One region of the Bradyrhizobium sp. SOJA106 genome, then DNA from elsewhere that is predicted to be linked to it. Evidence: predicted binding sites of a transcription regulator. Region 1 holds the regulator's gene; each other region holds the start of a gene.

Region 1 (4,459 bases):
TCGCGGGCGGACTCATGACTCCGTTGGGAATTCTACATCGGACTCATCCTCGTGTTGGGCAAAACCTACCTCACCAAGCAGGCCTCGCTGCTGATGAAATACGCCAGAACCACCTCGGATTCTGAGCTCTCCGCCAAATTGATCAGCAAGGCCGCCGACCTGAAATCGCAAGCCGATCCGCTGCCCGACAAGGATCAGAGTCCCAAAGCGCCGGACGTCAGTCCGGACGAGCAGCCGGGGAGTTGACCGATGCTGGCCGTGGCGCTCGTCCTTCTCATCCTCGCCATGGCCATCCTCATACCGGTCTGTCTCGCCTTCCGGATCATGCCGCGGCGGATTTGACGTCAGTCTTTCACTGCAGTGCGGATCACACAGGATGAATCATCCTGCGTGACCGCCTTTTTGCCTCTGCGCCTGCACTCGGCTAGAACTCTCGCCGCCGATTTGCCCGAAGGGGCGTAGCTGGAGTTTTCACCCGTGGCCCTGATGCCGGTTTCTGACGCGCTTGCCGCGGTGCTTGCCGGCGCAGAGCCGCTGCCTGAAGAGATGGTCGCCCTCGACCACGCCTTCCACCGCGTGCTCGCCCGCCACGTCGCTGCGCGGCGCACGCAGCCGCCGCAGGCGATGTCGGCGATGGATGGCTATGCGGTGCGCGCGGCCGATGCCGCGACAACCGAGTCCCAGCTCACCGTGATCGGCGAAGTCGCGGCGGGCCGGCCGTTTGCGGGATCGGTCGGTAGCGGCGAAGCCGTGCGGATCTTCACCGGCGGCGTCGTTCCCGATGGCGCCGATGCGGTCGTGATCCAGGAGGACACGGTCGTGGACGGCGGGCGCATCACCATCAAGGAAGCGGCAGTGACGGGACGGCACATCCGCCCGGCCGGCGTCGATTTCCGCGAGGGCGACGTGCTGCTGCGCGAGGGCATCCGGCTGACCGAGCGCGACCTTGCACTCGCCGCCGGCATGAATCACCCGCTTCTGCCCGTCCGCCGCCGCCCGAAAGTCGCGATCCTCGCCACCGGCGACGAGCTTGTGATGCCGGGCGCCACGCCTGGCCCCGGCCAGATCGTCTATTCCAATGGCTACGCCCTTCACGCGCTCGCGCGCAGCGAGGGGGCCGATACCGTCGATCTCGGTGTTGCCGCCGATACCCTGGACGCCACCACGGCGGGCATCCGCCGCGCCCGCGAGAGCGGCGCCGACATCCTGATCACCACCGGCGGCGCCTCGGTCGGCGACCACGATCTGGTCCAGCAGGCACTGACGGCCGAGGGGATCGCGATCACATTCTGGAAGATCGCGATGCGGCCCGGCAAGCCGATGATGCATGGACGCCTGGCGGCAATGCGCGTGATCGGGCTGCCCGGCAATCCCGTGTCATCCTATGTGTGTGCCTTCCTGTTCATGGTGCCGCTGATTCGCGCGCTGTCGGGCCGTTCCGTGATTCACCATCGCCGCGAACGGGCGGTGCTCGGCCGCGACGTCGGCGCCAACGACCAGCGTGAGGATTATCTGCGCGCACGGCTGGAGACGCGCGACGACGGCACGCTGATCGCCGTTCCCGTCAATCACCAGGATTCCTCACTGCTTGCGAATCTCGCTGCGGCACAGGCACTTCTGGTGCGCGCGCCGTTCGCGCCGAAGGCCGAAGCGGGCACGCCTTGCGAGGTGCTGCGCCTGCCGGTCTGAACGCGCCGGCTACACGCGTGGCGCGAACTTTGTCGCGTTCACGGTAAATTAAGCAGTTGCGGAACATGTATCGAACATATAGTGTCCGTTCATGATTTGTTTCGAGCATGTAGCGGCTTATCGCTGAATTCAGCGTCTCGGAATCGAACGACATCAACCGGGGGATTTTGGTCGAGATGTTAACGCGCAAACAATACGAGCTCCTGCGGTTCATCAGCGAGCGATTGAAGGAAAGCGGCGTGCCGCCCTCCTTCGACGAGATGAAGGACGCGCTCGATCTGCGCTCGAAGTCGGGCATCCATCGCCTGATCACCGCACTCGAGGAGCGCGGCTTCATCCGCCGCCTGCCCAATCGCGCCCGCGCCATCGAAGTCATCAAGCTGCCCGAGCTGCAGGCCGCGGCCGGCAACCGCCGCGGCTTCACGCCGAGCGTCATCGAAGGCAATCTCGGCAAGGTGAGGACGACGTCCAGCCCGCCCGCCGACGAGGGCGAGCGCCCCGTCGCCGTGCCGGTGATGGGCCGCATTGCGGCCGGCACGCCGATCGAGGCGTTGCAGACTCGCAGCCATACGATCAGCGTCCCGCCCGACATGCTCGGCTCGGGCGAGCATTACGCGCTCGAGGTGCGCGGCGATTCCATGGTGGAAGCCGGCATCCTCGACGGCGACATGGCGCTGATCCAGCGCAACGAGACCGCCGACACCGGCGACATCGTGGTGGCGCTGATCGACGACGAGGAAGCGACCTTGAAGCGCTTCCGCCGTCGTGGCGCCTCGATCGCGCTCGAGCCCGCCAATGCGGCCTATGAGGTGCGCATCCTGCCGCCGAACCGGGTCAAGATTCAGGGCAAGCTGATCGGGCTTTATCGGAAGTACTGATACCGCAAGTCCTGAGCGCGCTGTCCGCGCGCTCCGGTCGGCATCGCCATCAGAGATCGGAGCGGATGATTGTCCGCTCCCGCTGGATAGTCTTTCTGGTTTCGCTCAGATTATCCGGCCCCTGCTCCGACGCTACATCCTCGGCACGCCGCACCAAGCAGACCGCTTCGGGATGGCTTTTGAAGGTTCGAGGAGACGTCATGCGCAAGATCATCCTGAGCACGGTGGCCGCAGCGCTGATTGCGGGATCAACGTCGCAAGCCGTTGCTGCACCATCGCATCGCCATGTCCGCAAGGACACCGCCAAGGAAACGGTAGCGAGCGAGCAAGTCCGAAACGCGCGCAATGCGCTCACGCAGCCATCACAATCGGTCTGGCCATATTCCGGCTGGTCGGCGCCCGCCGGCCGCTGACACGCGCCCACCGAATGCGCGAAAGCAGGGTTTGTTCCTAGCGCCTTCGGGAAAGATAATGTGATCGCATGCTGCGGTGGCGAGCCGCAGATTTGCCTATAACCGCGCAGACGCTATGATGCTTCCACTCTGATAGAGGCCTGCGCCTCGTAAGACAGAGGCGCGGGTTGCTATCTCCGCATGAGGAGCACCCACGATGTGTGACTACAGCCTGCATGCCGTCGCATCGCGCCCTGCCGAAGTCGGCGAGACGATCGTGACGACAACTTTCCGCGGCACCTCGACGCGCGGCTTTGCCTCCGCGGCCGATCCAACAGTCGCGGTCTGCCTGCTGCCGGGAACGGAGCTCGCCTTCGCCGACAACGTCCGCTACGACAATCGCTGGATCTGGACGCGCACCGTCAACTCGCGCGTCGGCAAGTTCGGCAAGATCGATCCGCACATTCCCGATCGCCATCATGATGCGATCGAGTTCCCCGACGGCAAATACGTGCTGGTGACGCAACTCGTCGAAGGCCAGCAAGCAACTGTGCTGCAACTGCCCGTGACGCAGCCGCTTGGCGAGCGCGAGCACAAGCCGCAGGTCAGTGCCGAGAACCGGCCGGCAACTCCGCGTCTGCCGATCGGCTGACGCAGATATCCCGGGCCGACAGCCCGGGCCAGGAAGAGAGATCGCCATCGCCGGCCGTGGCCGGCGACGTGGTGTGGCTTGCGTCTCTCGACATCCGGGCGGACGAGGTCAGCCCACCGCCTTCCCGCCGCACGAAGTTTGCGCTGTCCTGCCTGAATTTTGACCGTCCGCTCCGCAAGTAAATGCCCGATGCTGTCTCGGCTGGTGTCTTGGCTGGCGTCTTGGCACGAGGCGGCGGGCACGTTCGATGAAGACCTTCATTCGCGTCGTTGAGCTCTGGGTACCGGACCGGACGCGCATGCGGCTGGAATTCGGCGGCGGCCTCTACGACGAGGGGCTGTCCGCGTTCAAGGCTGTGAGCGAGGATCTGAATTTCGGATATGACGAGGGACTTCCCGGCAAGGCCTGGGCGAGCGGCCACCCGGTGATTCTCACCAAATTCGCCAACTCCGATTTCAAGCGAACTGATGAGGCGCTGGCGGCGGGACTCACCTGTGGGGTCGCGGTGCCGGTATTTTCAGGCGAATTCCTGCAAGCCGTGATGGTGCTGTTCTGCGGCGACGACGAGGCGCATGTCGGCGCGATCGAGCTCTGGCACAATGATCCTGACGTCTCACACGAGATGGGACTCGTCGATGGCTACTATGGCACTGCCGACATGTTCGAGTTCAACTCCCGCCACACCAGGTTTCCGCGCGGCTTCGGCCTGCCCGGACGCACCTGGAAAGCGGGCCTGCCGCTGATCATCAAGGAACTGCACAACGCCAAGAGCTTTCTGCGCTGGGAGGATGCAGCCGAGATCGGCATCAATCTCGGCGTCGGCATCCCCTACCGAACCGGCACCGACC
Region 2 (4,459 bases), 3.3 Mb from region 1:
TGCGAATCTGCGGTATCAAACTGACTCATGACGGAGCAGTCGCCCTTGTCGAGGACGGAAGGCTGGTCTTTTGTGTGGAGCAGGAGAAGCGGGACAATAATCCGCGATATCAAAAGCTCCACAATCTCGATGCGGTTGTTGTCGCCTTGGCAGAACACGGTTTGGATCCGCGGGACGTTGACCGGTTCGTCATCGATGGATGGTGGGGCGAGAGTGAGTCACAATTTCAGGTTCTCAGCGGGACTGCGCCCATTACCCTGAAAGGGGCGCCGTATGTTGAGGGCGATGCCGACGGCCTCCTCATAGCGCACGACGGCGCTGGGCTGATGCTCAAGGAGAGCGCCTTCCCTTATAAAAGCTATCCGCATGTCACAGGTCACGTGGCTTCCGCTTTTTGTACCAGTCCTTTCGCCAAGGCCGGGCAACCCGCGTTCTGTCTGGTTTGGGACGGCGCCTCCTTTCCACGGCTCTACCATGTGGAACGCCACGCAGCCAGGTTCGTCGAGTGCCTCTTTCCGCTGATCGGGCATGCTTATGCTGCCGCAGGCTATCACTTCGGACCATACAAGCAGGCTAACCGCATCAGGTGGGACCTCGGTGTTGCGGGCAAGTTGATGGCCTACATCGCGCTCGGTTCGGTCGATGAAAGCATCGTCGAGGTGTTTCAGGAGCTCTATGAAAAGCACTTTAGCATGTTCACGGAGCCAGTCGGTCGTTGCAGCGAGGATGCCGCGCTTGAGCCTGTCCATGCGTTCTTCGATGCCTGCGTGCTACGGTTAAAGGCCAAAGCCCCCACAGATGTGCTTGCATCCTTTCATTGCTTCCAAGAGCGTCTGCTCGTTAGCAAACTGGCGAGTGCTATACAGAGACATTCGAGGTTTCCCGCGCGCAATCTGTGCATAGTCGGTGGCTGCGGTCTCAACATAAAATGGAATAGTGCACTACGAGCTGCCGGCTTGTTCGATGCTATCTGGGTGCCACCCTTTCCGAATGACAGTGGCTCGGCAATAGGTGCTGCTTGCTCCGCATTGGCCGCGGACCAAGGTTTTGTACCATTGGAATGGTCCGTCTATAGTGGTCCAGCCGTGGAACGAGGCGACATGCCGCCCGGATGGGGCGGCTCACCATGCAGCATGCGTGAACTTGCAACCATTCTCGCCAGCAACAAACCCGTCATTTTTCTTGCCGGCCGCGCGGAGCTTGGACCTCGGGCTCTCGGTAGCAGAAGCATACTGGCCGCGGCGACATCGCCGCAAATGAAGGACCGTCTCAACGACATCAAACTTCGCGAGCACTTCCGGCCTGTAGCGCCAATATGCCTGGAGGATCGGGCGCCGGATATTTTTAGTCCCGGAACGCCAGACCCTTACATGCTGTTCGAGCACCTAACACGAGCAGAATGGCGGGATAAGATCCCCGCTGTTGTGCATCTGGACGGATCTGCGCGATTGCAGACCATTTGCAGGACCTCTCGGCACAAGATCGCCGAACTTCTCGTCGAATACGAAGGCCTCACAGGCATTCCGCTACTATGCAACACCAGCGCCAATCACAATGGACGCGGCTTTTTCCCGAATGCGGCATCTGCCTGCCAGTGGAATCGCGTTGACCACGTGTGGTGCGACGGCGTGCTGTGGACGAGACGCGAGGGCGGCGACTGAGCGCTGGTCAACGGCATCTTTCTCTCTAAGCGCGGGGCAGTGGGACCGTACGCCGAGTCATATACCTCCGCGAAAGGCCACCTAGTTTGACGAACGCGATAGCAGGCCCCCGCGGTAATCCTACGAGAAGCGGCGTCGCGGTGATCGCTGGATGAGAAGGAGCGGCTTGTTGCAGCATCGCTGCAGCTCGGTGCCAGTGTTTCCGAGGCAGCTCGCATGGCCGGCCTTCGTCTCAGCCAGCTATTCAGGTGTCGCAAGGAGCATTGCAGGCACGCTGAAGCGAGGTCGAGATTGGGTCGTCTGTGCCACCGCGGGAAGTGGCCGAAGCGCCATTGACGACGATGGCAGCGCGTCGAGGAGATTGCTGCTCAAAATGAGCAATTTGAGCAGTCCTTGAGATCAAGCATCTCAACCTTGATCCGTTGGGCACTCCGGACAAGTATCACCGATCGAGGCGTAGTATGTCGTCGATGGCAGCTATGGCCTCGTCAGGCGAGAGGCCGAAGGCCGGTTCTTCGCGCGCGATCCGACGGGCGCGATCACGCGCATGCGGATCGGCACGATCTTTCATCCAGTCATGGTCTTCGCACTCGCGAATAGCGCCCGCGTCCTGGAGGACACTACGCGCCCAACCTTCGACCCTCCGGCTCGCCTCCTCATCATCAGCATGTCGATCACTCCCGCCAGGGCGGACGAACCCGGATCGGTCGTGTCCCGTCCCGGCCGGCTAGCACAAGGCAGGGATTCGCAACCTATTCCCACCGTCTGTGGTCGGTGCGGCTACTTTTCCAGGCCGGCCTCTTCACGAAGTTGGTCAATTAGCTCGGACGCTTCGGCCTTGGTGAGCGTCTTGCCCGTCGGGTCGGGCTTATGCGCCTGCTCGCTGAGGGTCCTCAGATAGGACTGCTGGGCGCCAGTCATTGGATCATCGCCGGAAACCCAGTCCTCGGGGTCTTTTTGGGTATTGTCCGCCATTTGAACCTCCTAAGAGTTTGCCTCCCTCAACGTTTAAGTTGATTGTGTGTTCCGTTTTTGTTCTAGTGGCCTCATTCGAGGTTGAGAGGCGAGAAATGCCGAACATTGACTTCATCCGGAGTGAAATCGAGCTCATGCACGCGCAGGTGGGCCGGCAGCGCAGGGAGATCCTTCTGCTCCAGCGCGCGCATTGCCACCTCATCAGCCAAAGCCCTGCTCAGCGCATGCACTCCAAGATCGAAAGTTCTCTCCGCCCAGCGCGACGCTTTGAAGAAGCTTCAGCGGGGGCCGGTCAAGGGCAAGGTGCTTGGTGGTCGGAGATGGTGATGAGTGAGCTGAAAGCCTTCACCGACAGCACCGACGGCGCGCCATTTCTCAAACCATTGGGGAAGTCAGGCGCGTCGGCGTGCTATGAGGCCGGTGCTGCATCATGCAGGGAGGCTTCGCGCGCAGTCAGAGAGTTGCCGTGCTACGGTTTTCGAAGTGCCTGATTCAGGATCATGGCGAGGCGTACCCCCGCCTTGCTCAGCTGTAGGGCGGCATCATTTGTCGCCGTTGTGACGTAATCGTCGGTCAGGCGAAAGCTTCCGCGCGGGTTCGGGGAGGGAAGGGCGCCATAAGCGTCGTCTTTCGAAATCGCAAAAGCTTCCTTCGCCCAGTCGGCGGGCCCTCCGGTCTGCCACTGCGTCTGCTGCTGCTTGGTGATATGGCCAATCAGGTCAGAGGCGATCGTTCGCGCATCCGGACCAAGTTGGATCACGAATTCGGTGTCCCAAAAGTGATGCAGATTGCCGGCGCTCAGGCCGGCGGCCGAGACGCGTTTGTCGTTGCCGCCACGATCGTGATCGTCGGAGCTGTGAAGCGGTTGGTGCACATCGCCCACAAAGTGAAGCAGGAATTTCAGGGCCACCACGCGCTCCTCGGCATCGGTCGAGGGGTCGGCAAGTTCCGCCGAAAATTGCTCAATCTTGTCGACAACGCAGTCATCCTTGTCGCCATCTGATGCGGGCTTGCCGCTGGGCAGCGCGGGATGATTGAAGCATGCCTGATCGAGGTTCGGCGCCGAGACCTCAATGTCGACAAAATGCCATTGCCGCGTGCGCTCGCGGGAATTGTCAATATTGGCATCGCGGTACTTGTCAGCCCATGTCGCGGCCGAGGCAATGTCATGGCCGGTCAACGAGTCGGTATCCGCGGCCAATAATGCGTTCACGCGCTTTCGCACGTCAGGCTCCAGGAAAGACTGGGCAACCAGAGCGACCACTTGATGACCCTCGTCACCCCAGGCGCGGGCACTGTCCGTCTGAATGCAGTTCAGGAGCGCGCCACAGGCGAAAGCGGTAAGGCTCAGGGCAACTCGCATGGATCGAATCCTTTCGAGAAAAAAAGACAGCAGTGCAAAACCGATAACGACGCATCCATTGCGCCCGAAAATCACGTCAGAAAGTACTGGGTAATGTCGCCCTTGGAGCCGTCGACGTACCGCTTAAGCCAGTCATCATTCAAATCAATATGCCCCTGGAAGACCGGCTTTCCCTCGAGCTTGTTCTTCGCCTGCCAGGCGCGATAGCGGTAGTGATCGTACACATCAAGAATGTGCACCGCATAGGCCTGCGCCAGTTTCTTGTCGCCCCTGATGATGAGCATGTTTTCATCATTTTCGTAGGAGGCCTTGTAGCCAAGGTTATGACTTCCCGTGACAATGGTGCAGTTGTCCGAGAGCGGATCGATGACGACGACCTTGTCGTGGACGATGGCAGTGCCGAGCTTGAGGATCTCGGCCTCAAAATCTCCGAGTGCCGTTCCGGCGCCGAGATTGCTCG
Region 3 (4,459 bases), 1.8 Mb from region 1:
CGCGCCGGCCATTCGGCCTGCATGGCGGCGGCGAGATGATGCTGGGCGGGCGCGGCCAGCACCGCGCATTCGGGGATATGGGTGTCCTGCGGCAGATGCACGACGACGCGTTTTCCGCCGATGCGCGCGGCGATGCGGTCGATCAGGGCGGCAAGCTCGTCATTGTCGTGGACATGGGCATCGAGATCGCGCTGCTCCTGCACCACGATCTCGGTGCGGCTTGCCGACAGGCGCACCATGTCGAAGCCGAAGCCGGGATCAAGGGGATCGGCGAGCGCATCGAGCCGCTCGCGGAACAGGCGGTCGATAACCGCACTTTGTGTTACCGGCCGTCCGGTCTCGACCATGATCGCGCGCACCACGCCGTCGGTGCGGAAGAACGCAGCTTCGAGCCGTCGCGCGCCTTTGCCCTGCTTCTCCATGGAGGCGATCAGGGTGTCCGCGAGCCGCGACAGCGTCATCGCGATCATGGTGTCGGTTGCGATCGGCTCGGCAAAGCGCTTCTCGACGATATAGTCGGGCAGCGGCTTGCGCGGATTGATCGGCGCATCGCCCTGCCCCAGCGCATGCGCGAGCAGCGTGGAGAAGCGGGCACCGAACCGGGCCGTGATCTCGCTCGGCGAACGCGAGGCGACATCGCCGATGGTCTTCAGGCCGGCGCGGCGCAGGCCGGTGGTAATAGCCTCGCCCGCGCCGAGCGCGGACACAGGAAACCGGTCGATCGCCGCCGCCTCGCCGCCGTCGGCAACGATGATGCCAGACGTTTGCCGCGTCAGCGTGCGCGCGCAGACGGAAGTACCTGCGATCGCCGCGCTGACGGCAAAGCCTTGCCGGGCGAGCGCCCGGACCAGCGTCTGCAGCAGCGCAGCCTCGCCGCCGAACAGATGCGCGCAGCCGGTGATGTCGAGAAACAGCCCGTGCGGCGGATCGAGCGCCACCAGCGGCGTGAAGCGGTCGCACCAATCGGCGATGTCGCCGAGCGTCTTGGCATCGGCCACGACATCGGCATCGAACACTTTCAAGTCCGGGCACATCGCCCGCGCATTGGCCAACGGCTGGCCGATGTACAGGCCGAGACGCTCGGCAGCCTCGTCGAGCGCATGGATCACCAGCGCATTGTTCTCCTTGATGACGACGATGCTCGGTTCATCCTGCGCGCCGCTGCTCACCTGCAAAAACCGCTGGATCCGGTCGACGGGCAGGCGCGGCAGCCACAGGCTGAGGATACGTCGACGGTTCACTGAACTGGCACTCATCACAATTCCATTCCATGATCCACCGGCCGCACGGGCCATGACGATTGCGCAAGAGCTCGGCATCGAAGCGCGGCGCGCCCCAGGCACTCCACATTGCCCCCGGCGGCGAATGCGCCACGCGCAGCATCCATCGCGTCTCCGCGGTCGAAGGCAGCGGCTGCGCCGCCATCCGCAGCATCAGCCCGGTGACGCCTGAAGATTGCGCGGCGAGCGTCAGCTTGCGGCTCGCGACGAGATCGAACTGTCTGACATCGCCCCAGAGCTCGAGCACGACCGCGCCGAGCGCATCGCAGGCGAGCGCGTCGGCCGAGGTGCGCAGCGCGCTCTCGACATCGGCGGCGCGCGCCATCACGACGCGGCGCGGATCGAGCCCGAGCTCGGCAATCCCGCTCATCGACAGCGCACCGGTTTCAACTTCCGAAAAATCCTGCCGCACCCACAGCAGCGGCCGCTGCGCCGAGACGCGCCCTGCGAGGCCCATGACAAAACCCGTCGCAGTTGTCCCCTGCCGCCCCTCGCAAAACACCTCGTGGATCGCCGCGCGCGCGAGCCCGCCCTTCAGCGCGGCGTCGGCCTCGCCATGGCCGAGCGCGACGCGGTCATACTGATGCACGACCTCCGCCGTCTCGATGCGCTCGATCTGGCCGCGCAAGGTCGCAAGCGCGCTGATGCGTGCGCTGCTCATGCTCGCCGCTCCTTCAGAGGTGATTGCCGTGGCCTGCAAAAGAAGAACCAGCGGCTGGCTCATTTGTTCATGATATGTTCTAATATAAAGCTAACGGCGCTTGAAGAGTCAATCAAATTGGCGCGCCAAAGATTCATGAGTGGAATCAAAGAGATTCAGGCATGGACGTACAACGCAAACTGGAAATTCTCGCGGATGCCGCCAAGTACGACGCCTCCTGCGCCTCCAGCGGCACCGAGAAGCGGGATTCCAGCGACGGCAGGGGCATGGGCTCGACCGCGCCAGGCATGGGTATCTGCCATTCCTACGCGCCTGATGGACGCTGCATCTCCCTGCTCAAGGTGCTGCTGACCAACGCCTGCAATTACGATTGCCTCTATTGCGTCAACCGCGCCTCCTCGAACGTGCCGCGCGCCCGCTTCACCATCGACGAAGTCGTCAAGCTCACGCTCGACTTCTACCGGCGCAATTACATCGAGGGCCTGTTCCTCTCCTCCGGCATCATCCGCAGCCCCGACTACACGATGGAGCAAGTGGTCAGTGTCGCGCGAAAACTGCGCGAGGAGCATCACTTCCGCGGCTACATTCATCTCAAGACCATTCCGGAGGCCGACGACGCGCTGATCGCGGAGGCCGGCAAATATGCCGACCGCCTCTCCATCAACATCGAGATGCCGCAGGAGACCAGCCTGCAGCAATTCGCGCCGGAGAAGAACGTTCGCGCGATCCGCCGCACCATGGGCCGGCTGCGGCTGAAGCTGGACGAAGCCGAGGAAGGCCGTAACGCGAAGACCAGGGCGAAGCCGCAGCGCTTCGCACCGGCCGGACAAAGCACGCAGATGATCGTCGGCGCCGACAGCGCGAACGACCACACCATTCTTCACACCAGCGCCAATCTCTACGGCTCCTACCGGCTGCGGCGTGTCTATTACTCCGCATTCAGCCCGATTCCGGACGCCAGCCGCGCTTTGCCTCTGATACAGCCGCCGCTGCTGCGCGAGCACCGGCTCTACCAGGCCGACTGGCTGATGCGGTTCTACGGCTTCGACGTCGGCGAGATCGTCGACGACAGTGCGATGCTGCCGCTCGACATCGATCCGAAGCTCGCCTGGGCGCTGCGCCACCGCGACCGCTTTCCGCTCGACGTCAACCGCGCCAGCCGCGAGGAGCTGCTGCGCGTGCCGGGCTTCGGCACCAAGGCGGTCGAACGCATCATCGCAACGCGCCGCACCACCACCATCCGCCTTTCCGATCTCGCTCGCCTGCACGTGCCACGGCACAAGGCGCTGCCGTTCATCATCCTCAGCGATCACCGGCCCGCCCCGCATCGTCTCGATGCGGCCGGGCTCATCGAAAGGTTCAAGCCGAAGGCAACACAACTGGGGTTTGGCTTCTGATGCAGTACATCATTCTCGACACCGAAACCGATTTCGACGGCTGGCGCAACGCCGCGCGTTCGCTCGTGCTTCATCATGTGGAGCCCACCGATGTCACCTGGGCCGTGCAGGGCGGCGAAGCCGATTTGTTCGCGCCACCCGGGCCGTCGCCGATCCTCGAGGTGAACGACGGCACTTTCAACGTGCCGGCAAAATTCGTCGAGCTCGCGAAAGCAGCAATGCTCCATCGCGACGGCGAGCGATTTGCGATCCTCTATCGCCTGCTCTGGCGCTTGAAGGACAACCACGATCTCATCGAGGTCGCGACTGATCCCGATGTCGCGCTCATCACGGCGATGGCAAGAGCGGTTCATCGCGACGAGCACAAGATGCATGCCTTCGTGCGCTTCCGCGAAATCGGGCGGGAACGTGCCGCGCATTACGTCGCCTGGTTCGAGCCGGAGCATCACATCGTCGAACTCGCCGCGCCGTTCTTCGCCAAGCGCTTCGCCGATATGCCGTGGTCGATCCTGACGCCGGACCTCTGCGCGCATTGGGACGGCCATGCGCTCTCATTCACGCCGGGCGTGAGCAAGAACGAGGCGCCCAGCGAAGACCGGCTGGAGGAAACCTGGCGGCGCTATTACGCCAGCATCTTCAATCCGGCGCGGCTGAAGGTGAAGGCGATGCAGACGGAGATGCCGAAGAAATACTGGAGGAACCTGCCCGAGGCTTCGATCATTAAGCCCTTGATCGAAGACGCCGAACGCATGACCGGCGCCATGATCGCCAACGCCGCAACCGATCCGCACAAACCTCAGATGCGGCCGGAGGCTCCGATGAAGCGCCAACCTGCTGCCGACGATCTCGAAACCCTCCGCGAGGAGGCCGCGCATTGCCGCGCCTGCCATCTCTACAAGGACGCGACGCAGACCGTGTTCGGCGAGGGCCCGAAGTCCGCCAACATCATGCTGATCGGCGAGCAGCCCGGCGACAAGGAAGACCTCGCCGGCCATCCTTTCGTCGGACCGGCCGGACAGATGCTCGACCGCGCGCTGGAGGAAGCCGGCGTCGACCGCAAGAAGGTCTACGTCACCAATGCGGTCAAGCACTTCAAATTCGTGCCACGCGGAAAGATCCGC

Evidence for each region. The regulator LexA, encoded in region 1, represses DNA repair genes until DNA is damaged. The targets are predictions, from matches to a motif close to TGTTCNNNNTGTGTTCNG.
Region 2: a site for LexA is predicted at 2,684-2,701, ahead of AC5V87_RS07130 (DUF3072 domain-containing protein). Genes of this name have one in related genera too.
Region 3: a site for LexA is predicted at 2,006-2,023, ahead of AC5V87_RS13335 (putative DNA modification/repair radical SAM protein). Genes of this name have one in related genera too.

The regions. Positions count from the first base shown of each region.
Region 1 is NZ_CM182549.1:4,816,369-4,820,827, forward strand. It holds gene AC5V87_RS22275 (hypothetical protein) at 52-246, shown strand; gene AC5V87_RS22280 (molybdopterin molybdotransferase MoeA) at 478-1,689, shown strand; gene lexA (transcriptional repressor LexA) at 1,866-2,567, shown strand; gene AC5V87_RS22290 (hypothetical protein) at 2,768-2,980, shown strand; gene AC5V87_RS22295 (hypothetical protein) at 3,177-3,611, shown strand; gene AC5V87_RS22300 (GAF domain-containing protein) at 3,859-4,459, shown strand, end outside.
Region 2 is NZ_CM182549.1:1,545,120-1,549,578, forward strand. It holds gene nodU (nodulation protein NodU) at 1-1,661, shown strand, start outside; gene AC5V87_RS07130 (DUF3072 domain-containing protein) at 2,442-2,636, opposite strand; gene AC5V87_RS07135 (S1/P1 nuclease) at 3,106-3,999, opposite strand; gene AC5V87_RS07140 (phospholipase D-like domain-containing protein) at 4,071-4,459, opposite strand, start outside.
Region 3 is NZ_CM182549.1:2,989,774-2,994,232, reverse strand. It holds gene AC5V87_RS13345 (Y-family DNA polymerase) at 1-1,256, opposite strand, end outside; gene AC5V87_RS13340 (ImuA family protein) at 1,147-1,941, opposite strand; gene AC5V87_RS13335 (putative DNA modification/repair radical SAM protein) at 2,103-3,338, shown strand; gene AC5V87_RS13330 (UdgX family uracil-DNA binding protein) at 3,338-4,459, shown strand, end outside.